One region of the Kitasatospora sp. NPDC051170 genome, then DNA from elsewhere that is predicted to be linked to it. Evidence: predicted binding sites of a transcription regulator. Region 1 holds the regulator's gene; each other region holds the start of a gene.
What was found. The regulator HrcA, encoded in region 1, represses chaperone genes, less so after heat shock. The targets are predictions, from matches to a motif close to TTNGCACTCNGNNNNNCNGAGTGCNAA.
Positions count from the first base shown of each region.

Region 2: groL (chaperonin GroEL) is a predicted target of HrcA. The motif match lies at 3,166-3,192, and genes of this name have one in related genera.
Region 3: groES (co-chaperone GroES) is a predicted target of HrcA. The motif match lies at 4,347-4,373, and genes of this name have one in related genera.

Region 1 is NZ_JBITFA010000019.1:15,152-22,483, reverse strand. Features, by position in the region: gene ACIBCA_RS31885 (hypothetical protein) at 1-475, opposite strand, end outside; gene htpX (zinc metalloprotease HtpX) at 506-1,426, opposite strand; gene hrcA (heat-inducible transcriptional repressor HrcA) at 1,723-2,757, shown strand; gene dnaJ (molecular chaperone DnaJ) at 2,827-3,963, shown strand; gene ACIBCA_RS31865 (16S rRNA (uracil(1498)-N(3))-methyltransferase) at 4,043-4,792, shown strand; gene ACIBCA_RS31860 (PDZ domain-containing protein) at 4,858-7,332, shown strand, end outside.
Region 2 is NZ_JBITFA010000013.1:189,104-196,435, forward strand. Features, by position in the region: gene ACIBCA_RS26290 (PadR family transcriptional regulator) at 1-206, opposite strand, end outside; gene ACIBCA_RS26295 (hypothetical protein) at 272-931, shown strand; gene ACIBCA_RS26300 (hypothetical protein) at 928-1,284, opposite strand; gene groL (chaperonin GroEL) at 1,388-3,010, opposite strand; gene ACIBCA_RS26310 (cold-shock protein) at 3,297-3,500, opposite strand; gene ACIBCA_RS26315 (ubiquitin-like small modifier protein 1) at 4,032-4,310, opposite strand; gene thrC (threonine synthase) at 4,330-5,637, opposite strand; SAM riboswitch class I at 5,654-5,789, opposite strand; gene ACIBCA_RS26325 (glucosyl-3-phosphoglycerate synthase) at 5,949-6,953, shown strand; gene ACIBCA_RS26330 (trehalose-6-phosphate synthase) at 6,992-7,332, shown strand, end outside.
Region 3 is NZ_JBITFA010000004.1:419,884-427,215, reverse strand. Features, by position in the region: gene ACIBCA_RS12200 (response regulator transcription factor) at 1-31, opposite strand, end outside; gene ACIBCA_RS12195 (WhiB family transcriptional regulator) at 593-919, shown strand; gene ACIBCA_RS12190 (LysR substrate-binding domain-containing protein) at 1,019-2,023, opposite strand; gene groL (chaperonin GroEL) at 2,155-3,783, opposite strand; gene groES (co-chaperone GroES) at 3,900-4,205, opposite strand; gene ACIBCA_RS12175 (hypothetical protein) at 4,454-4,786, shown strand; gene ACIBCA_RS12170 (methyltransferase domain-containing protein) at 4,824-5,990, shown strand; gene ACIBCA_RS12165 (polysaccharide deacetylase family protein) at 5,991-6,917, opposite strand; gene ACIBCA_RS12160 (RNA-guided endonuclease InsQ/TnpB family protein) at 6,950-7,332, opposite strand, start outside.

The DNA.
Region 1 (7,332 bases):
GTTCCCCGCCGCCGGGCATCGGCGCGAACGGGTAGAAGGTGCCGCGCTTGTAGAGGTAGACCAGGGCCAGCGACTGCCCCTCGGCGTTGCGGAAGCCCACGAGGGAGCAGAGCAGCTGCGGGCCGAAACCGTTGGCCTCCAGCTCGCTGTTGACGGCGTGCAGGTCGTTGACCAGCTCGGGGAGTTCCTCGGGCTTGTGGCTCGCCAGCAGCCAGGAGTAGCCGTAGCCGTCCTTGGACGCCTCCACGGGAACCCCACCCCGCTCGGTGTCGGCGTCGAGCAGCGCCCGGACCTGTTGTTCGACCTGGACGAAGGCCGCGCCCTCGACGGCGGCGAAGCAGACGGAGCCGAGCCCCGTGGGCAGGAACCCGGCGCCGGCCTCCAGGGTGAGGGCGGCGGAGGGGACGCCGAAGAGCTGGTCGAGGTCGGGTTTGACGGGCTTGGTGCGGCCGAACAGGGTGTCCAGGAATCCCACGACGGTCCTTTCCGGGTCGAGAAAGAGGGCTCAGCGCCCGAGCTGCTCGGAGATCTTCGCCAGCTGTTCCAGCCGCTTCTCCAGCGACGGGTGGGTGGAGAGCAGCTGCGAGGCGGTCTCCTTGGCGCTGAGCGCGGGGGCGAAGTAGAAGGCGTTGTAGGGCTGCGCCTGGCGCAGGTCCTTGGTGGGGATGGCCGCGATCTGCCCGGTGACCTTGGTGAGGGCGGAGGCGAGGGCGCTGGGCCGGCCGGTGAGCTGGGCGGCGGCGCGGTCGGCGGCGAGTTCGCGGTAGCGGGAGAGGAGCCGGGTGAGCAGGAAGCTGATGGCGTAGACGACCATCGACACCAGGGGGATGACCAGGGCCGCGATGGCCGCGTTCTGGTCGTTGTTGTTGCGCCCGCCGCCCATGAAGCCGCCGTACATGGCGATCCTGGTCATGGCTCCGGCGAGCACGCCGAGGAATCCGGCGACGGTCATGACCGCGACGTCGCGGTGGGCGACGTGGGAGAGCTCGTGGGCGAGGACGCCCTCGAGTTCCTCGGGTTCGAGCCGGCGCAGCAGCCCGGTGGTGACGCAGACCACCGCCTTCTGCGGGTTGCGTCCGGTGGCGAAGGCGTTGGGCATGTCGTTGTCGGCGACCGCCACGCGGGGTTTGGGCATGTCGGCCAGCGCGCAGAGCCGGTCGATCGTGCCGTGCAGTTGGGGGTACTGTTCGGGGCTCACCGGGTGGGCGCCCATGGCCCGTTCGGTGATCTTGTCGCTGAACCAGAACTGGGCCACGAACAGCCCGCCGGAGATCAGGACGATCAGCGGCCAGGCCCCGCGCAGCAGCACGATCAGCAGGCCTGTGAAACCGACGTACAGCAGCCCGATCACGAACATCGTCGCCACCATGCGGCCGGTCAGGCCGCGGTCCGGCGCGAAACGGGTGTGCTGGCCCGAGCTCGACATCGCTTGCTCCTCCATTCGCCGTCGCTTTCGATGCTGCCACCCGGACGGCCCCGGGGCACCACCCCCGCGCCGGGAGTTCCGGGACGGAGGGTGCGGGCCCGGAACTGCGGGCAGGATCACCCCGGGTGGGCCGTTCCTGGGGGAAGGCCCGGGCCTTACACTGGCAGGTACGGTTCTGGCACTCGTGTGCGCAGAGTGCCAGGGTCGGGGCTCTCCGAGAGCGGCCTCGAGGATCGCGACAGGCATCGAAACAGGGACACGGACGGACAACGTGCGAAGAGGGAGGTGCGTGCCCCATGGCCGGTGAGGTCCGCCAGCTGGACGAACGCAAGCTGGCCGTGCTGCGCGCCATCGTCCAGGACTACGTGGGTACCGAGGAGCCGGTCGGCTCCAAGGCCCTGGTGGAACGGCACAACCTCGGCGTGTCCCCGGCGACGGTGCGCAACGACATGGCGGCGCTGGAGGAGGAGGGGTACATCCACCAGCCGCACACCAGCGCGGGGCGCATCCCCACCGACAAGGGCTACCGCCTGTTCGTGGACCGCCTCGCCGAGGTGAAGCCGATGAGCGCCCCCGAGCGCCGGGCGATCCGGCACTTCCTGGACGGCGCCGTCGACCTGGACGACGTGGTCGCCCGTACGGTGCGCCTGCTCGCCCAGCTCACCCGGCAGGTCGCCGTGGTGCAGTACCCCTCGCTGACCCGCTCCACCGTGCGGCACATCGAGCTGGTGGCCCTGGCCCCGGCGAAGGTGATGCTCGTGCTGATCACCAACACCGGCCGGGTCGAGCAGCGGATGGTCGACTGCCCGGGCACGGTCGGCGAGACGGTTCTCGCGGACCTGCGGGCCCGGATCAACGCGCGGGCCGCCGGCCAGCGGCTGCCGGACGTGCCGGGGCTCCTGGAGGAGCTGCCGGCGGGGTTCGAGCAGCCGGACCGGCCGACGGTCACCACCGTCCTGGCGACGCTGTTCGAGGCGCTCGCCGAGCAGAACGAGGAGCGGATCATGCTGGCCGGCACGGCCAACCTGACCCGCTTCGGGCACGACTTCCCGCTGACCATCCAGCCGGTGCTGGAAGCCCTGGAGGAGCAGGTGATCCTGCTCCGCCTCCTGGGTGAGACCGCGGACGCGGGGATGACGGTCCGGATCGGCCGCGAGATCGCGTACGAGGGGCTGAATTCCACCTCGGTCGTGTCGGTCGGTTACGGTTCGGGCGACGAGAGCGTGGCCAAACTGGGGGTGATCGGTCCGACCCGGATGGACTACCCGGGCACAATGGGGGCGGTGCGAGCGGTGGCACGGTACGTGGGTCAGATCCTGGCCGAGTCGTAGCAAACCCCCGTCAGACGGCTGACGGGTCCGATCGCAGCACTACTACAGGCGGAACAAGCGGAGCATTTGGTGGCCACGGACTACTACGCGGTACTCGGCGTCCGACGGGATGCGGGGCAGGACGAGATCAAGAAGGCGTTCCGGCGCCTGGCACGCGAACTGCACCCGGACGTCAACCCGGACCCGAAGACGCAGGAGCGGTTCAAGGAGATCAACGCCGCCTACGAGGTGCTCTCCGATCCGCAGAAGCGCCAGGTCTACGACCTCGGCGGGGACCCGTTGTCCCCGGGCGGCGGTGGAGCGGGCTTCGGCGCGGGCGCGGCGGGCTTCGGCTTCTCCGACATCATGGACGCCTTCTTCGGCGCCGCGGCGGGCCAGCGCGGCCCGCGTTCGCGCACCCGCCGGGGCCAGGACGCCATGATCCGGCTGGAGATCACCCTGGAGGAGGCCGCGTTCGGCACCACCAAGGAGCTCCAGGTCGACACGGCCGTCACCTGCACCACGTGCAGCGGCGAGGGCGCGGCCCCCGGCACCTCGGCGCAGACCTGTGACATGTGTCGCGGCAAGGGCGAGGTCTCGCAGGTCACCCGGTCCTTCCTGGGCCAGGTCATGACCTCCCGCCCCTGCCCGCAGTGCCAGGGCTTCGGCACGGTCGTGCCGACCCCGTGCCCGGAGTGTGCCGGCGACGGCCGCGTGCGCGCCCGGCGCACCCTGACCGTCAAGATCCCGGCCGGTGTCGACAACGGCACCCGCATCCAGCTGGCCGGCGAGGGCGAGGTCGGCCCCGGCGGCGGCCCGGCCGGCGACCTGTACGTGGAGATCGCCGAGACCACCCACACGGTGTTCCAGCGGCGCGGCGACGACCTGCACTGCACCGTCACCATCCCGATGACGGCCGCCTCGCTCGGCACCCAGGTGCCGCTGCAGACCCTGGACGGCCTGGAGGAGGTCGACATCCGGCCCGGCACCCAGTCCGGCCAGTCGATCCCGCTGCACGGGCGGGGCATCACCCACCTGCGCGGCGGCGGCCGGGGCGACCTGATAGTGCACGTCGAGGTGCAGACGCCCACCAAGCTCGACCCCGAGCAGGAGGATCTGCTGCGCCGCCTCGCGGTGCTGCGCGGCGAGGAGCGGCCCTCCGGGCAGTTCGCGCCGGGCCAGCAGGGGCTGTTCTCGCGCCTCAAGGACGCCTTCAACGGCCGTTAGTCCAGCTGCGTGAGGGGTGCCGGGGAGGGATTCCCCGGCACCCCTTCCGTGTCCCCACCCATCCGGAGGTACCCCCGCCATGACCGCCCCCGTCTTCGTCGTCGAGACCGAGCGGATCGCCGCCGCCGCGCCCGGCGCGCTGGTACGCCTGGACGGGCCCGAGGGGCGGCACGCGGCGGCGGTGAAGCGGCTGACGGCCGGTGAGGCCGTCACCCTGGCGGACGGGCTGGGCCTGGGCGTGGACGGCACCGTCGCCGAGGTGCACGGCAAGGACGCGATCGACGTGGCCGTGGCCGCCGTGCGCCGCGAGGAGCGGCCGGCGCCGCGCATCGTCGTCGTCCAGGCGCTGCCCAAGGGGGACCGGGGCGAGCTGGCGGTGGAGACCATGACCGAGGTCGGCGTGGACGCGGTGATCCCCTGGGCGGCCTCGCGCTGCATCACCCAGTGGAAGGGCGAGCGCGGCGCCAAGGCGCTCGCCAAGTGGCGGGCCACCGCCCGGGAGGCGGGCAAGCAGTCCCGCCGGCTGCGCTTCCCCGAGGTGGGGGACCTGATGACCACCCGGCAGCTGCTGCCCGTCCTGCGGGAGGCCGCGTTCGCCGCGGTGCTGCACGAGGAGGGCGCCGAGCCGCTGGCGTCGGCCGCCCTGCCCGAGGGCGGGGACGTGGTGCTGGTGGTCGGGCCGGAGGGCGGGGTCTCCCCGGAGGAGCTGGCGGCCTTCGCCGAGGCGGGCGCGAAGCCGTACCGGCTGGGGTCCTCCGTGCTGCGCACCTCCACCGCCGGGGTGGCGGCGGGCGCGCTGCTGCTGGGGCGTACCGGCCGCTGGTCGTGAGCTCCATCTGATTTTTTGGCGGCAAACCGAGCTCCTCGGCCCGGGCGGCTGCCTAGGCTGGCCGGGTGACGGACTCCCTGAGCACCCCCGCGGGCGCCTATCCGCGCCACCCCCACCTGCACGGTGACCTGGTCGCCTTCGTCGCCGAGGACGACCTCTGGCTCGCCCCGCTCGACGGCGGCCGGGCCTGGCGGCTGACGGCCGACCACCTGCCGGTCCACCACCCCCGCTTCTCCCCGGACGGGAGCCGGCTGGCCTTCTCCTCCACCCGGGACGGCGCCCCCGAGGTGCACGTGCTGCCGGTGGAGGGCGGGCCCTCGCGGCGGCTCACCCACTGGGGCAGCGACCAGACCCGGGTGCAGGGCTGGACGGCGGACGGCCGCCCGATCGCCTCCACCTCCGCCGGTGAGGCCAGCCTGCGCCGCACCTGGGCGTACGCGGTGCCCCTGGACGGCGGCGAGCCGCAGCGGCTGCCGTACGGGCCGGTCGGCGCCCTGGCCTTCGAGCAGCGGAGCGCGGCCTCCGACGACCAGCGCGCCCGCGTGCTGCTGGCCTCCAACAACCGCGAGCCCGCCCACTGGAAGCGCTACCGCGGCGGCCGGGCGGGCAAGCTGTGGCTCGGCGAGGAGGGCGGCGAGTTCGCCCGCGTCCACGAGGGCCTCGACGGGCAGCTCGACTCCCCGATGTGGGTGGGCGGCCGGATCGCGTTCCTCTCCGACCACGAGGGCGTCTCCGAGCTCTGGTCCAGCCTGCCGGACGGCTCCGACCTGCGCCGCCACACCGCCGACCCGGACGGCTTCTACGCCCGCAACGCCACCACCGACGGCACCCGGGTCGTCTTCCACCGAGCGGGCGAACTCTGGCTGCTGGACGACCTGGACGGCGCCGCCCCGCGCCGCCTGGACCTGCGCCTGGCCGGCCCCCGTACGGGCCGCCGCCGGCGCCCGGTGCCCGCCGCGCACTGGCTGGAGACCGTCGCGCCCGACCGCACCGGCCGCGCCAGCGCCGTCGTGGTGCGCGGCGGCGTCCACTGGCTGACCCACCGCGAGGGCCCGGCCCGGGTGCTGGACGAGACCCCCGGCGTGCGCGGGCGCCTGGCCCGGGTGGTGCCCGGCGAGGACGGCGCCCAGGGCGTGCTGTGGGTCTCCGACGCCGAGGGCGAGGACGCCCTGGAGTTCGCCCCCGCCGTGCAGGGCGCCGAGCGCCGCCGCCTGGCCTCGGGGCAGCTGGGCCGGGTCAACGCGCTGGCCGTCTCCCCGGACGGCAAGCAGGCCGCGATCGGCGTGCACGACGGCCGGGTGTTGCTCGTCGCCCTCGCCGACGGCGCCGTGCACGAGCTGGACCGCAGCCTCGACGGCGAGGTCGACGGTCTGGCGTTCAGCCCGGACTCCGCCTGGCTGGCCTGGTCCCGCCCGGTGCACGGCCTCGGCCCGTACTCGCTGCGCCAGATCGTGCTGGCCAACCTCGCCACCCGAACGGTGAGCGAGGCCACCCAGCAGCGCTTCCACGACTCCTCGCCGGCCTTCACCGCCGACGGCCGCTACCTGGCCTTCCTCTCGGTGCGCAACTTCGACCCGGTGTACGACTCCCACGGCTTCGACCTGGCCTTCCCCGGCGGCTGCCGCCCGTACCTGATCACCCTGGCCGCCGACACCCCCTCCCCGTTCGGGCCGCAGCGCTCCGGGCGCCCGCTGGGCGGCGAGGAGGACGAGCCGCGCGCCAAGAAGGCCGACGCCGAGGAGGGTTCGGCCGACAGCCCGCCGGTCACCCGGGTCGACCTGGACGGCATCGTCGACCGGATCGTGCCCTTCCCCGTCGAGGGCGGCCGCTTCGGCCGGCTGCGCGCCGCCAAGGACGGCGTGCTGTGGACCAGGGCCCCGCTGCTCGGCGAACTGGGCGACGACGCGGCCTCGTTGGACGCCGATCGGCCCCGGCCGGTGCTGGAGCGCTTCGACCTCAGGAAGCGCCGCGTCGAGCAACTCGTCCACGGCCTCGACGACTTCGCGGTCAGCGGGGACGGCGGCAGGGTCGCCGTGGTGGACGAGGGCGAGCTGCGGATCGTCCCCGCCGACCACAAGGCCGGCGGCGAGGACGACGAGACCACCGTCGACCTCGCCCGGCTGCGGGTGAGCGTCGACCCGGGCGCCGAGTGGCGCCAGATGTACGACGAGAACGGCCGCCTGATGCGCGACAACTTCTGGCGCCCCGACCTCGGCGGCGTCGACTGGGCCGGCGTGCTGGAACGCTACCGGCCGCTGGTCGAGCGGGTCGGCTCCCACGACGAGCTCGTCGACCTGCTCTGGGAGGTGCACGGCGAACTCGGCACCTCCCACGCCTATGTGCTCCCGTACGGCCGCTACACCGAACCCGCCCGCCGCCAGGGCCTGCTGGGCGCCGACCTGGTCAAGGACGGCGACCGCTGGCGGATCGCCCGCATCCTGCCCGGCGAGTCCTCCGACCCCAGGGCCCGCTCGCCGCTGGCCGCGCCCGGCGCCGCGATCCGCCCCGGCGACGCCGTCCTCGCCGTCAACGGCCGCCCG
Region 2 (7,332 bases), on a different contig from region 1:
CCGTCGACGACCTCCTCCGCGGCGACCTCGATCAGGCCCTGCTGGAGCAGCCGGTCGAGGGCGCCGTACAGGGTGCCGGTGCGCATCTTCACCCGGCCGTCCGAGATCGCGGCGACCTCCTGGATGAGCGCGTAGCCGTGCCTGGGGGCGTCGGCCAGGGCGGTGAGCAGCAGCAGCGTCGGCTCCTGCATGGAGCGTTCTGTCATACGACTACATATATCGCCGAACGGCATATCTGTCCAGAGCCCACCGCCCCGCGAACAATGAGCGCATGAACGAGCGCACGACCGAGGACCTGCTCACCGCCTGGACCGCCCTGCTGACCCGCTGCGGCGCCGCCGTCGACCCCGAGCCGTACGGGCGGGAGCTGCTGCGCCGCTGGTCCGAGCCGCAGCGCCGCTACCACGGCGTCGACCACCTGCGCGCCGTCCTGCGGCACGTCGACGACCTCGCCGCGCACGCCGCCGACGCGGACGCCGTCCGCCTCGCCGCCTGGTTCCACGACGCCGTCCACCGGCCCGACCGCACCGAGAACGAGGAGCGCAGCGCCGCCCTGGCCCACCGCGCGCTGACCGGGGCGGGCCTGCCCGCCGGACGCGTCGCCGAGGTCGAGCGCCTCGTCCTGCTCACCGTCACCCACGCCCCGGCCCCGGGCGACCGCGACGGCGAGGTGCTCTGCGACGCCGACCTCGCCGTCCTCGGCGGCTCCCCCGAGGCGTACGGGGCCTACGCGGCGGCCGTCCGCGAGGAGTACGGCTTCGTCCCCGAGCCGGACTTCCGTGCCGGGCGCGCGGCCGTCCTGCGCGCCCTCCTGGCGCTTCCAGCGCTCTTCCGCACCCCCGCCGCGAGCGCCCGCCTGGAGCAGCCCGCCCGCGCCAACCTCCAGGCCGAGTTGGCGACGCTCCAGGGCGTGCCGAAAGCCACGCTCTAACGCAACGCGCCCACCGCCGCGACGACTTCGCCCCGCTTGCCGCACACCCAGTGCGGCTCGGGGCCCAACTCCGGCTCCACACCCAGCGCGTGGGGGTCCCCGTCCTCGGCGCAGACGGTGCACAGCGGCCACCGCCCGTACGCCTCCAGCAGCGCGTCCTGCACGTCCTGGGCGACCAGCCCGAGCACGTACTCGGTGCCGTCCGGCCACTGCGCCAGCCACCACCGGCGGTGGGCCACGGCCTCCTCCACCAGCGAGACGACGGCGGCGTCCGCCACGTCCCGCGCGGTGAGGTCGGCCAGGATCAGCGCCCGGGCGTCGTGCAGGGCGGTCTCGATGTCGTCGGAAGCCATCCGCCCATTCTCCGCCCCAGGACGGCAACCCCGAAAACGCCGCGTGGGCGGCCCCCCGAAGGGAACCGCCCACGCGAACGAGGAACCAACCGATCCGTGAGGATCAGAAGTCCATGTCACCGCCCGGCATGCCGCCGCCGGCGGCCGCGGCGGCCTTCTCCGGCTTGTCGGCGATGACGGCCTCGGTGGTGAGGAACAGCGCCGCGATGGAGGCGGCGTTCTGCAGCGCGGAGCGCGTGACCTTGGCCGGGTCGATGATGCCCGCGGCGACCAGGTCGACGTACTCGTTGGTGGCGGCGTTCAGGCCGTGACCGGCGGGGAGGTTGCGCACCTTCTCCACCACGACGCCACCCTCGAGGCCGGCGTTGGTCGCGATCTGCTTGATCGGGGCCTCGAGCGCGACCTTGACGATGTTGGCACCGGTGGCCTCGTCGCCCTCCAGCTCCAGCTTGTCGAACGCGACACCGGCCTGCAGCAGCGCGACGCCACCACCGGCGACGATGCCCTCCTCGACGGCGGCCTTGGCGTTGCGGACGGCGTCCTCGATGCGGTGCTTGCGCTCCTTGAGCTCCACCTCGGTGGCCGCGCCGGCCTTGATGACGGCCACGCCGCCGGCCAGCTTGGCGAGGCGCTCCTGGAGCTTCTCGCGGTCGTAGTCCGAGTCGCTGTTCTCGATCTCGGCACGGATCTGGTTCACGCGGCCGGCGACCTGGTCGCTGTCGCCGCCACCGTCGACGATGGTGGTCTCGTCCTTGGTGATGACCACCTTGCGGGCGGTGCCCAGCAGGTCGAGACCGGCGTTCTCCAGCTTGAGGCCGACCTCCTCGGAGATCACGGTGCCACCGGTGAGGATGGCGATGTCGCCGAGCATGGCCTTGCGGCGGTCACCGAAGCCCGGGGCCTTGACGGCGACGGACTTGAAGGTGCCGCGGATCTTGTTCACGACCAGGGTCGACAGGGCCTCGCCCTCGACGTCCTCGGCGATGATGACGAGCGGCTTGCCGCTCTGCATGACCTTCTCCAGCAGCGGGAGCAGGTCCTTGACCGAGCCGATCTTGGAGTTGGCGATGAGGATGTACGGGTCCTCGAACGTCGCCTCCATGCGCTCCAGGTCGGTCGCGAAGTAGGCGGAGATGTAGCCCTTGTCGAAGCGCATGCCCTCGGTGAGCTCGAGCTCCAGACCGAAGGTGTTGCTCTCCTCGACGGTGATGACGCCTTCCTTGCCGACCTTGTCCATGGCCTCGGCGATGAGCTCGCCGATCTGGGTGTCGGCGGCCGAGATGGAGGCGGTGGAGGCGATCTGCTCCTTGGTCTCCACGTCCTTGGCCTGGGCCAGCAGCTGGTCCGAGACGGCGGCGACGGCCTTCTCGATACCGCGCTTCAGGGCCATCGGGTTGGCGCCGGCGGCGACGTTGCGCAGACCCTCGCGAACCAGGGCCTGGGCGAGCACGGTGGCGGTGGTGGTGCCGTCACCAGCGACGTCGTCCGTCTTCTTGGCGACCTCCTTGACGAGCTCCGCACCGATCTTCTCGTACGGGTCCTCGAGCTCGATCTCCTTGGCGATGGAGACACCGTCGTTGGTGATCGTGGGGGCGCCCCACTTCTTCTCCAGCACGACGTTGCGGCCCTTGGGGCCGAGCGTGACCTTCACCGCGTCGGCGAGCTGGTTCATGCCACGCTCGAGGCCGCGGCGAGCTTCCTCATCAAAGGCGATGATCTTGGCCATCAGAAGTGGTCCTCCGGGACACGGTCGACTGCTCGGACCAAGGGGTGCCCGCGACGGACGGTCCTGGTCGCGCAGGTCCATTCCCCTGCGCTCCCCGGGACCTCACCGACCCGGTCCGCTTATCACTCTCAAGCTCTGAGTGCTAACGCCAATGATTAGCACTCCGGGTGGTCGAGTGCAAGCCCCGGACACGCGAACGGGCCCGTACGACTGTCGTCGTACGGGCCCGCCGAAGAAGCGAGTGGTCACCAGCCGTGGGCCGCGACGAGCTCCTGGAGCCGGAAGGTCAGACCGCCGCGCGAACCATGTCCGCCTGCGGGCCCTTCTGTCCCTGGGAGATCTCGAACTCGACCCGCTGGCCCTCCTCGAGGGTGCGGTAGCCGTCCATCTGGATCGCGCTGTAGTGGACGAAGACGTCCGCACCACCGTCGACCGCGATGAAGCCGTAGCCCTTCTCCGCGTTGAACCACTTGACGGTGCCCTGAGCCATTCCGAACTCCCCTAGTGCTGTGCTGGCCCTTCACGCGCCCGCAGGTCGCGGGCCCGGTTCTGGTAGGCCGGCCCGGGGAACCCCCCCTGGGCGCAGCCGCGGCCGCCGTGGTACGCCGGGCGAGGCGATTACGTCGACCGCGGCTGAATGTATCCGGATCGACGCCCTCTGCAACAGAGCCAATCGCCGGGAATTCCGACGCAGCGTCAAGGGACAATCCCGAGCGAACCTGGAGGAAATCGGCATTTCAGCCCGGACACAGCGGACGAATTACCCCAATCCGCCACCGGAATTCTGACATCTGCCTGACATGTTTCACGGCCCCTGCCCCGGGCCGGTCTCAGCGGCCGGACCCCGTCCGGCGAATCGGAAAAGGAACCTCGTTCCCAACCGAGCCACACTCTACTCCCACTCGACCAGGAAATATTCCCGCCGAAATGCAAGGGCCGTCCACACATGCGGAGAATCGAATTCCGCACGCGTGAACGGCCGTTTCAAGCCCTTGCCGAGCCCTTGCCGGACCCTTGCGGGTCAGCAGCCTCCGGCGACCGCCGGAATGATCGAGACGCTCGCGCCGTCCTTGATCCCGGTCGCCAGTCCCTCGGCGAAACGCACGTCGTCGTCGTTCACGTACACGTTCACGAAACGGCGCAGCTTGCCGGTGTCGTCCAGGATGCGGGCCGCGATGCCCGGGTGGTTCTTCTCCAGGTCGGCGACGACCTCGCCCAGGGTGGCGCCCTCGGCGCTCACCTCGGCGGCGCCGCCGGTGTAGGTGCGCAGGATGGTGGGGATGCGGACGTTCGCGCTCATGGCTCTCCTATCGGGTGGTTCAGGCGGACGCGAGGCCGGCGTCGCGGAAGGACGCCAGGGTGGGGCGGATGACGGCGGTCATCCCGGCGTCGGAGACGGCGTCCAGCGTCTTGAGGCCGTCGCCGGTGTTGATCGCGACGGTCTCCTTGGCCGGGTCCAGCTGCCCGGTCTCGACCAACTTCTTGAGCACGCCGACGGTCACGCCGCCCGCGGTCTCGGCGAAGATCCCCTCCGTACGGGCCAGCAGCCGGATCGCCTCCACGACCTCCGCGTCCGTCACGTCCTCGACGGCGCCGCCGGTGCGGCGGGCGATGTCCAGCACGTACGGGCCGTCCGCCGGGTTGCCGATGGCCAGCGACTTGGCGATGGTGTCCGGCTTGACCGGCCGGATCACGTCACGGCCGTCCTTGAACGCCGTGGACACCGGGGAGCAGCCCTCGGCCTGCGCACCGAAGATCCGGTACGGCCGGTCCTCCACGAGGCCGAGCTTGATCAGCTCCTGCAGCCCCTTGTCGATCTTCGTCAGCTGCGAGCCCGAGGCGACCGGGATGACGATCTGCTCCGGCAGCCGCCAGCCGAGCTGCTCGCAGATCTCGTACGCCAGCGTCTTGGACCCCTCGCCGTAGTACGGCCGCAGGTTGACGTTCACGAAGCCCCAGCCCTCGCCGGCCGGGTCCCCGATGAGCTCCGAGCAGAAGCGGTTCACGTCGTCGTAGTTGCCCTCGATGCCGACGAGCTCGCCGCCGTACACCCCGGCCATCACGACCTTGCCCTGCTCCAGGTCGTGCGGGATGAACACGCAGGACCGGAAGCCCGCCCGGGCCGCCGCCGCGCCCACCGCACCGGCCAGGTTGCCGGTCGAGGAGCAGGACAGCGTGGTGTACCCGAAGGCCCGCGCCGCCTCGATCGCGCAGGCGACCACGCGGTCCTTGAACGAGTGCGTCGGGTTGCCGGAGTCGTCCTTGACGTGCAGCTGCGCGGTGAACCCGAGCTCGCGGCCCAGGTTGTCCGCCTTCACCAGCGGGGTCCACCCCGGGTTCAGGTTCGGCTTGGAGGCGACGTCGGCCGGCACCGGCAGCAGCGGCGCGTAGCGCCAGATGGACGCGGGCCCGGCCTCGATCCGCTTGCGCAGCTCCTCGGCGCCCTCGCTGCCGAACTCGTACGCGATCTCCAGCGGCCCGAAGCACTCCAGGCAGGCGAAGCTGGGGCCGAGCGGGAAGCGGGTTCCGCACTCCCGACAGGACAGGGCGGCGGCGGGGCCGAGGTCCACGGTCGGGGGTACCTCCGGCCGGAGGCTGGGGGTAGGTGCGGCAACGTCGATGGCCATGATGGCGGAGCCTCTCTCCTCATCTTCCCCGCGGCGCGGTCGCGCCACAGGCCGGAATTGGCACCTGTCCCGCCGGGGCCTGTCGAAGACAGCCGAGCGAGAAGGTTGCCGGGACGTCAACGGGCCGTTCCCTCAGTCCCTCTGGATGAGCTTGTGAAATTGTGGTGGTGCTCGGGCGGTTACCCCAGTGTGCCAAGGTCCGACCGCCGTACGAAGACTGTATCCGAAGGCGTCAAACCCGAATCGGGCTGTCCGCCACGCGAGATGACACGTCTCGACCAAGCCCGCCCGACCCCGTCGAGGAGAACCCCGTGCCCGCCGAACCGACCCCCGAGCTCCTCCCGCAGGCGGCGTCCTGGCTACGCCGGCGCTCCTGGGCCGCGGCGGACCGGCCGGCCCAGGACCTCCTGCGCGCCAAGGAGCGCACGGGCCACACCGTCAGCGTCGTCCTGCCCGCCCTCGACGAGGAGGCGACCGTCGGGGACATCGTCCGCACCATCCGCCGCGAACTGATGGAACGCCTCCCCCTCGTCGACGAACTCGTCGTCGTCGACTCCGGCTCCACCGACGCCACCGCCGCCGCGGCCGCCGAGGCCGGCGCCCGCGTCGAACACCGCGACGCCATCCTCCCGCGCCTGCCCGCCGTCCCCGGCAAGGGCGAGGTCCTCTGGCGCTCCCTGCTCGTCACCCACGGCGACCTCGTCTGCTTCATCGACGCCGACCTGCGCGAGTTCGACCCCGCCTTCGTCTCCGGCATCCTCGGCCCGCTGCTCACCGAGCCCGACATCCAGCTGGTCAAGGCCATGTACGACCGCCCCCTGGAGACGGAGTCGGGCGCGATCGTCCCCGCCGGCGGCGGCCGCGTCACCGAACTCGTCGCCCGCCCGCTCCTCAACCTCCACTGGCCAGAACTCGCCGGTTTCGTCCAGCCCCTGGGCGGCGAGTACGCGGCCCGCCGCTCCCTCCTCGAACGCCTGCCCTTCCCCACCGGCTACGGCGTCGAGCTCGGCCTCCTCGTCGACGCCCTCGAAACCGTCGGCCTCGACGCCCTCGCCCAGGTCGACGTCGGCGTCCGCCACCACCGCCACCAGGACGGCCAGGCCCTCGGCCGGATGGCCGCCACCATCTACCGCACCGCCCTCGAACGCCTCGACCGCACCCACCGCCTCAAGGCCGGCGCCGACCTCGTCCGCCCCCTCCTCACCCAGTTCACCCGCTCGCCCGAAACACGGGAGTTCACCGCCCACACCCTCCCCGTCACCGCCCTCGAACGCCCCCCGATGCACACCGTCCCGGAATACGCGACCCGCCACTGAGGGGTTTGCCACCCCCACCCCCCGGCAAGATGCCAACCATGGGCGATCTCACGACCGAACGTTCGAGCGCGACCGGCACCGCCCCCGTCCTGGTGGCCTCCAATCGGGGCCCGGTGTCCTTCGGCACCGCGGACGACGGCACCCTGACCCTCCGCAGAGGCGGCGGCGGCCTGGTCTCCGGCCTCTCCGCCATCGACGACCCCAACGCCGTCTGGGTCTGCGCGGCCCTGAACGACGCCGACCGCCGGGCCGCCCGGGAAGCCCCCCACGGCCGCCTCGACCTCGCCGGCCACGACGTCGGCGGCCAGGCCGTCCGGATGCTCGACCTCGACCCCGAGACCTTCGCCCACGCCTACAACGGCGTCGCCAACTCCACCCT
Region 3 (7,332 bases), on a different contig from region 1:
GGGAATCGTCGCAAACGAGAACGGAAGTCATGACCGTCGTCCTCCGCAGCTGATCCGCGTCACGTTGAGCCTCCTGGCTGGTACGAACCTCTCCGACACGGCCGATCGGCGTCAGCGTCCGTCCTGATCGCCCCGACTGTCCGCGATCTTTCCCGACGTCCGGCGCCCGCTAACCGCCTCCGCACTTCCAACGACCGTCACTCGAATGAGTTACGGCCTTCAGGGCCATATCCACCACTGTACGTGGCCAACCCATTACGGATCAGCCGCATCGCGGTGCACACGCCGCACTTTTCCGCAGCTCGCGCGCGGTGGGCGTGCGACCCGCACACCCATACGGAGCGTCGTGCGCCGGTAGGCCACCCGATTGCCACGCCCGCGCCCGCCGAAACCATTGCCCTCTTTGCCCGTTTTTATAGCTTTCGTACGGTCATTGACTGTTGTGCCAGTCTGTGGGTGACTTGTCCATGGAGTTGCCTTAAGTCATATTTCCAGGTGTCCACACCGGTGCATCGACGGCCCACCGCGCCGCCCGGCGGCAACCCCGCCGAGCGCCCGGTCCGGGCGGTAGAGCCTCTGAAGGGAATGAGCCATGGCAGATTTCTCCCGCCTCCCCGGTCCCAACGCGGACCTCTGGGACTGGCAGCTCTCGGCGGCCTGCCGCGGCGTGGACAGCTCGCTCTTCTTCCACCCGGAGGGTGAGCGCGGAGCCGCGCGCAGTTCACGGGAGACCAGCGCCAAGGAGGTCTGCATGCGCTGCCCGGTGATCGCCGAATGCGCGGCCCACGCGCTGGCGGTCCGGGAGCCGTACGGGGTCTGGGGCGGGATGACCGAGGACGAGCGCGAGGAGATGCTGGGCCGCTCGCGGCACCGGCTGGTGGAGGTCCCGCTGACCCCGCCGGCGATCGCCCAGCGTTAGCATCGGCCGTCGTCGCGCCGTGAAGAAACGTTCCTTCGCGGCGCCGTAGGACACCGCAACCCACCGAGAGCCCCCGGGAAGCCCGGCCGTCACCGACCGTCAGCGGTCGGCGGCCGCCCCCGCGAGACGCTCCAGCATCAGCGCCACCGCCGGCACCTCGGCGAGGTCCGGCAGGGTCAGCGCCACCACCCGGCGCAGCGCGGGAGCCCCCGAGGCCGTCCGCACCGGCACCGTCGACACGCCGTCAGGACGCACCGACTGCAGCGCCAGCCGGGGCAGCACCGCCACCCCCAGGCCGGCCGCCACCAGGCCGACCACCGCCGGGTAGTCGTCGGTCGCGAAGTCGATCCGGGGCTCGAAGCCCGCCCCGGCGCACAGCTCCACCAGGTGCCCCCGGCACTGCGGGCAGCCGGCGATCCACTGCTCCCCCGCCAGCTCGGCCAGCTCCACCGGCCCCTCGCGCCCGGCGAGCGGGTGGGAAGCGGGCAGCAGGCCCACCAGCGGGTCGTCCAGCAGCGGAGTGACCACCAGATCGGACCAGTCCGTGCCGGCGCTCAGCTGCTGGGCCTCCAGGTTGGCCTCGGCCCGCGCCTCGCGCGGCGTCCCGTGCCCGGCGGAGGAGCCCACCGCGGGGGGCGCGCCCTCCGACTGCGGGTAGCGGAAGGCCAGCGCGATCTCGCACTCCCCACCGCGCAGCATCGCCAGCGACTCCGGCGGCTCCGCCTCGACCAGCGACACCCGCACCCCCGGGTGGCCGTCCCGCAACCGGGCGACGGCCGGCGGCACCAGGGTGGAACTCGCGGTCGGGAAGGACACCAGCCGCACCCGCCCGGCCCGCAGCCCGGCGATGGCGGCCACCTCCTCCTCGGCGGCGGAGAGCCCGGCCAGGATGCCGGTGGCATGCTTGAGCAGGACCTTCCCGGCCTCGCTCAGCTGCATCCCCCGGCCCGAACGGACCACCAGCGGGGTGTCGACGGACTTCTCCAGCGCCTTCATCTGCTGGCTGATGGCGGGCTGGGTGCAGCCCAGTTCGCGCGCGGCGGCGGAGAAGGAGCCGGTGCGGGCGACGGCACGCAGGACGCGCAGATGGCGGGCCTCGATCATGCCTCAGTTATAAGGCAATCTTTGCGTTCTACAAAATTCTCATGATAGTTGAACGCTGAAACACGCCGGAGGCCCGGCCACTTCCCCTCGCGGGGAGCGGCCGGGCCTCCGGTCGAATCAGCCGTTCGGCCTCAGTGGGAGTGGCCGTGGCCGCCGTGCGAGTGACCGGCGTCCGGCTCCTCCTCCTTCTTCTCCACCACGAGGGTCTCGGTGGTGAGCAGCAGGGAGGCGATCGAGGCGGCGTTCTCCAGGGCGGAGCGGGTGACCTTGACCGGGTCGATGACGCCGGCCTTCACCAGGTCGCCGTACTCGCCGGTGGCGGCGTTGAAGCCGAAGCCCGACTCCAGCTCGGCGACCTTGTGGGTGATGACGTAGCCCTCGAGGCCGGCGTTCTGGGCGATCCAGCGCAGCGGCTCGTGCAGCGCCTTGCGGACGACGGCGACACCGGTGGCCTCGTCACCCGACAGGCCCAGGCCGCCGTCCAGCACCTTGGCGGCGTGGACGAGGGAGGCGCCACCACCGGCGACGATGCCCTCCTCGACCGCGGCGCGGGTCGCCGAGATGGCGTCCTCGAGGCGGTGCTTGCGCTCCTTGAGCTCCACCTCGGTGGCGGCGCCGACCTTGATGACGCAGACGCCGCCGGCCAGCTTGGCCAGGCGCTCCTGCAGCTTCTCGCGGTCCCAGTCGGAGTCGGTCGCGGCGATCTCGCCCTTGATCTGGGCGACGCGGCCGGCCACGGCCTCGGTGTCACCGGCGCCGTCGACGACGGTGGTCTCGTCCTTGGTGATGGTCACGCGGCGGGCGGTGCCCAGCACGTCCAGGCCGACCTGGTCGAGCTTGAGGCCGACCTCCTCGGAGATGACCTGACCGCCGGTCAGGACGGCGAGGTCGCCGAGGATCGCCTTGCGGCGGTCACCGAAGCCCGGGGCCTTGACGGCGACGGCGTTGAAGGTGCCACGGATCTTGTTCACGACCAGGGTCGACAGCGCCTCGCCGTCGACGTCCTCGGCGATGATCAGCAGCGGCTTGGAGGCACCGCCCTGCAGGATCTTCTCCAGCAGCGGGAGCAGCTCCTGGATCGAGGAGATCTTGCCCTGGTTGATCAGGATGTACGGGTCCTCGAGGACCGCTTCCTGACGCTCGGCGTCGGTCACGAAGTACGGCGACAGGTAGCCCTTGTCGAACTGCATGCCCTCGGTGAAGTCCAGCTCCACGCCGAAGGTGTTCGACTCCTCGACGGTGATGACACCATCCTTGCCGACCTTGTCGATCGCCTCGGCGATCAGCTCGCCGACCTGGGTGTCCTGCGCGGAGAGGGAGGCGACGGCGGCGACGTCGTCCTTGCCCTCGATCTCGCGGGCGACGGACAGCAGGTGCTCGGAGACGGCGGCGACGGCCTTGTCGATGCCCTTCTTCAGGGCAGCCGGACCGGCACCGGCGGCGACGTTGCGCAGACCCTCGTTGACCAGGGCCTGGGCCAGCACGGTGGCGGTGGTGGTGCCGTCACCCGCGACGTCGTTGGTCTTGGTGGCGACCTCCTTGACGAGCTGCGCGCCAAGGTTCTCGTACGGGTCGTCGAGCTCGACCTCACGGGCGATGGTGACACCGTCGTTGGTGATGGTCGGGGCGCCGAACTTCTTGTCGATGACGACGTTGCGGCCCTTGGGGCCGATGGTCACCTTGACGGTGTCGGCCAGCTTGTTGACACCGCGCTCCAGCGAGCGGCGGGCGTCCTCGTCGAACTGCAGGATCTTCGCCATGTTCCCTATTCCCTCGGGGCTGCGGCCGGTTCGGTGGCCGCCGAACTAGGTGGACCAACGACCACGCCCCGGGCCACCGTCACTGAGGAGGCGATCCGGGGCGGGGCGGTGACGTCTTACTTCTCGATGATCGCGAGGACGTCGCGGGCCGAGAGGACGAGGTACTCCTCGCCCTGGTACTTGACCTCGGTGCCGCCGTACTTCGAGTACAGGACGATGTCACCCACGGCGACGTCGAGCGGCAGACGCTGGCCGTCCTCGAAGCGGCCCGGGCCGACGGCCAGGACGACGCCCTCCTGGGGCTTCTCCTTGGCGGTGTCCGGGATAACCAGGCCGGAGGCCGTGGTGGTCTCGGCGTCGAGCGGCTGGACCACAATGCGGTCCTCGAGCGGCTTGATGGCAACCTTGCTGCTGGTGGTCACGTCCGAGCTCCCCTTCGGAGATTACGGGGTTTTCTAACAGGTAGGGGCGAACCTGCGTGCCTGCCGTCGCGGGGGTCAGACACACGTCTTCGCGTTAGCACTCCCCCAGTGGGGAGTGCCAAGGACGACCATAGGCCCGTGTTAGCACTCAGTCAACCAGAGTGCCAACGGCGCGCCCGCGGAGCCCGAATGACGAATGAGTAGCCGTACTCATGTGCGGGCCTCGGCCGCGCGGCCAGACTCGTGCCATGACCGACACCCCGGCCCGCATCGGCCCGTCCCGGCTCCAGGACGCGGTCCTCGCCCTGCTGGCACTGCCCCTGCTGGGGATCGCGCTCCCGTACGTCGTCTTCTGCATCGTCGCCGCCTTCGGCGACGGCCCCGGCCACGGGGACGACGGCGACGGCCTCATCTGGGCCTTCATGGCCTACGGAATGATCGCCGGCCCCGCCGCCGCCCTGGTCGCGGACATCGTGGTCGCCGTCCGCAGCCACCGCGCCGGCTACCGCTACCTGCCGATCGCCGCCTCGATCTCCCCCTTCGTCGTCCCGGCCGTCTTCTCCTCCGGCATCCTCTGGTGAACGCGGCCCCCGTCCCGGGACCGGCGAGAATGATCCCGTGGACACCGAGAACCTCCAGCCCCTCCTGACCGCCGAGGGTCAGGCCCTGCTCGCCGAGCTGCGCGAGTTCGCGCCCGAGGAGGAGCTGGCGCTGGCCACGCGGCTGCGGCGGGAGCATCCGGCGGAGCTGGTGTCGGCGGCGTTCGGGCAGGCGCGGCTGCGGCAGCGGGCGCGGGCGAAGTTCGGGGCGGACGCCGACCTGATGTACTTCACGCCCAACGGCGTCGAGCAGTCCACCCGGCGCGAGGTCGCCGAGTGGCGGGCCCGGCGCTTCACCGAGCTGGGCGTACGGCGCCTGGCCGACCTCTGCTGCGGGATCGGCGGGGACGTGCTGGCGCTGGCCCGGGCGGGCATCCAGGTGCTGGCCGTGGACCGGGACCCGGCCGCCTGTGCCGCCACGGCGGCCAACGCCGCCGCCCTGGGCCTGGCGGACCTGGTCGAGGTGGTCTGCGCGGACGTCGCCGAGGTGGACGTCACCGGGTACGACGCGGTCTTCACCGACCCGGCCCGGCGCACCGCCCGCGGCCGGGTGTTCGACCCGGAGGCGTACGCCCCGCCGCTGTCCTGGGCGATCGAGGCCGGCCGCAGGACGCCCGTCGGCGCGCTCAAGGTGGCCCCGGGCATCCCCCACGAGGCCGTCCCCGAGGACGCCGAGGCCGAGTGGGTCTCCGACCACGGGGACGTCAAGGAGGCGGTGCTCTGGTTCGGCACCGAGACCACCGGCCCGCACCGCGCCACCCTGCTGCCGCAGGCCGCCAGCCTCACCGGCGGCGACCTGCCCGACCCGCCGGCCGGCCCGGTCGGGCGGTACCTGTACGAGCCGGACGGCGCGGTGATCCGGGCCCACCTGGTCGCCGAGGTGGCGGAGATGGTCGACGGCCGGCTGATCGACCCGAAGATCGCCTACCTGACCTCGGACGCGCTGGTCCCCACCCCGTACGCCCACGCCTTCGAGCTGACCGACGTGCTGCCGTACAACGTCAAGAAGCTCAAGGCGCTGCTGCGCGAGCGCGGCGTCGGCACCGTGGTGATCAAGAAGCGCGGCATGGCGATCACCCCGGAGGAGCTGCGCCGCCAGCTCAAGCCCTCCGGGCCGAACAGCGTCACGGTGATCCTCAGCCGCACCGACGACGGGCCGCTGATGATGCTCGGGCAGCCGGTGTAGCTACGAGGCGGGCGCCTGGATGTAGTCCTCCAGCCGGGCCACCGAGAAGCCCTGCTCCTGGATGCGGGCCAGCAGCTCGCCGAACATCTGGGTCATCGTGGAGCCCTTGAGCTCCTTGGGGCCGCGGAAGTGCGCCAGGATGATGTCGCCCGCCTTGAGCTTGTCCCCCGACTGGTACTGCATGTCGTGGATCTGCATCGACTCGCGCCACAGCACGATCGCGCGCGGGCCGCACTGCTGCACCGAGTTGTTGAGGGTCGGGGTGTTGGCGCCGTCGCCGAAGGGCGGGCGGAACAGCAGCGGGGCGGTGCCGTACTGCTGGGTGAGCGCGGACTGCGCGTCGCAGACCTCGGACTTCTGCTTCTCCGGGGAGATCTTGCTCATCACCGGGTGGTCCACGGTGTGGTTCTGGATGTGGTTGCCCAGCGCCTGGAGCGGCTTGAAGTAGCCGTAGTCGTTCTTGACGATGTCCCGGGTCAGGAACATCGAGATCGGCACCTTCAGTTCGGTGAGCATCTCGACGAACTTCGGGTCCTTCTCGGCGCCGTCGTCGATGGTGATGAAGACGACCTTGTCGGTGGTCTTCACGTCGCTGAACACCGGGACGGTGCCGGTCTTCTCCAGCTTGATCGGCTTGTCGGCGGGCGGCGCGGGGGCCGGGGCGAGCGGCTTGAGGTTCCACTTCGCCCAGGCCGCGGCGTCGCCCCCGGCCGGGGCGGCGCCCGGCGTGGTGGCGGCGCCGGTCGGCGCGGCGGTGCCGGCGGGATTCGGCGCGGCCGCCCCCGCCGAGGTGGCGACCGGGGCCGCGCCGCCGTCGCCGCCTCCGCTGCCGCACGCGGTGGCGAAGGCCAGCACGGCCACCGCTCCGGCCGCGTACGCCCTGGTCCTGCTCCGGCCCCTGCTCAGCCCGTCCCTGTTCACCCGCACCGCGCTCCCGGCTCCGTCCAGCTTGCTTGCTCTCAGCTATGCACGTTGACTTCCGCTCCCTGGGCTAGCGCCCGGGGATTCCTGCCACGGCCGGGTTGGCCGTCTCGGCGGGTTCCTGCTTCTTCACGCTGTGCCGGGACGAATCCCGGTCTTACCTTCGCTCGGCAGGCTGTCACCGCCAGTCCGGCGGCCTTGGCGATGTTGACGGCGGCGTTCACGTCCCGGTCCAGCCGCGCCCCGCACGCGGCGCACTGCCACACGCGCACGTGCAGGGGCTTGGGGCCGTCCTTGACGCCGCAGCAGGAACACACCTGGGAGGTCGGCTCGAACCGGCCGATCCGTACCAGGGAGCGACCGAATTTGACGGCCTTGTACTCCAGCATCGAGACGAACGCCGACCATCCGGCGTCGTGCA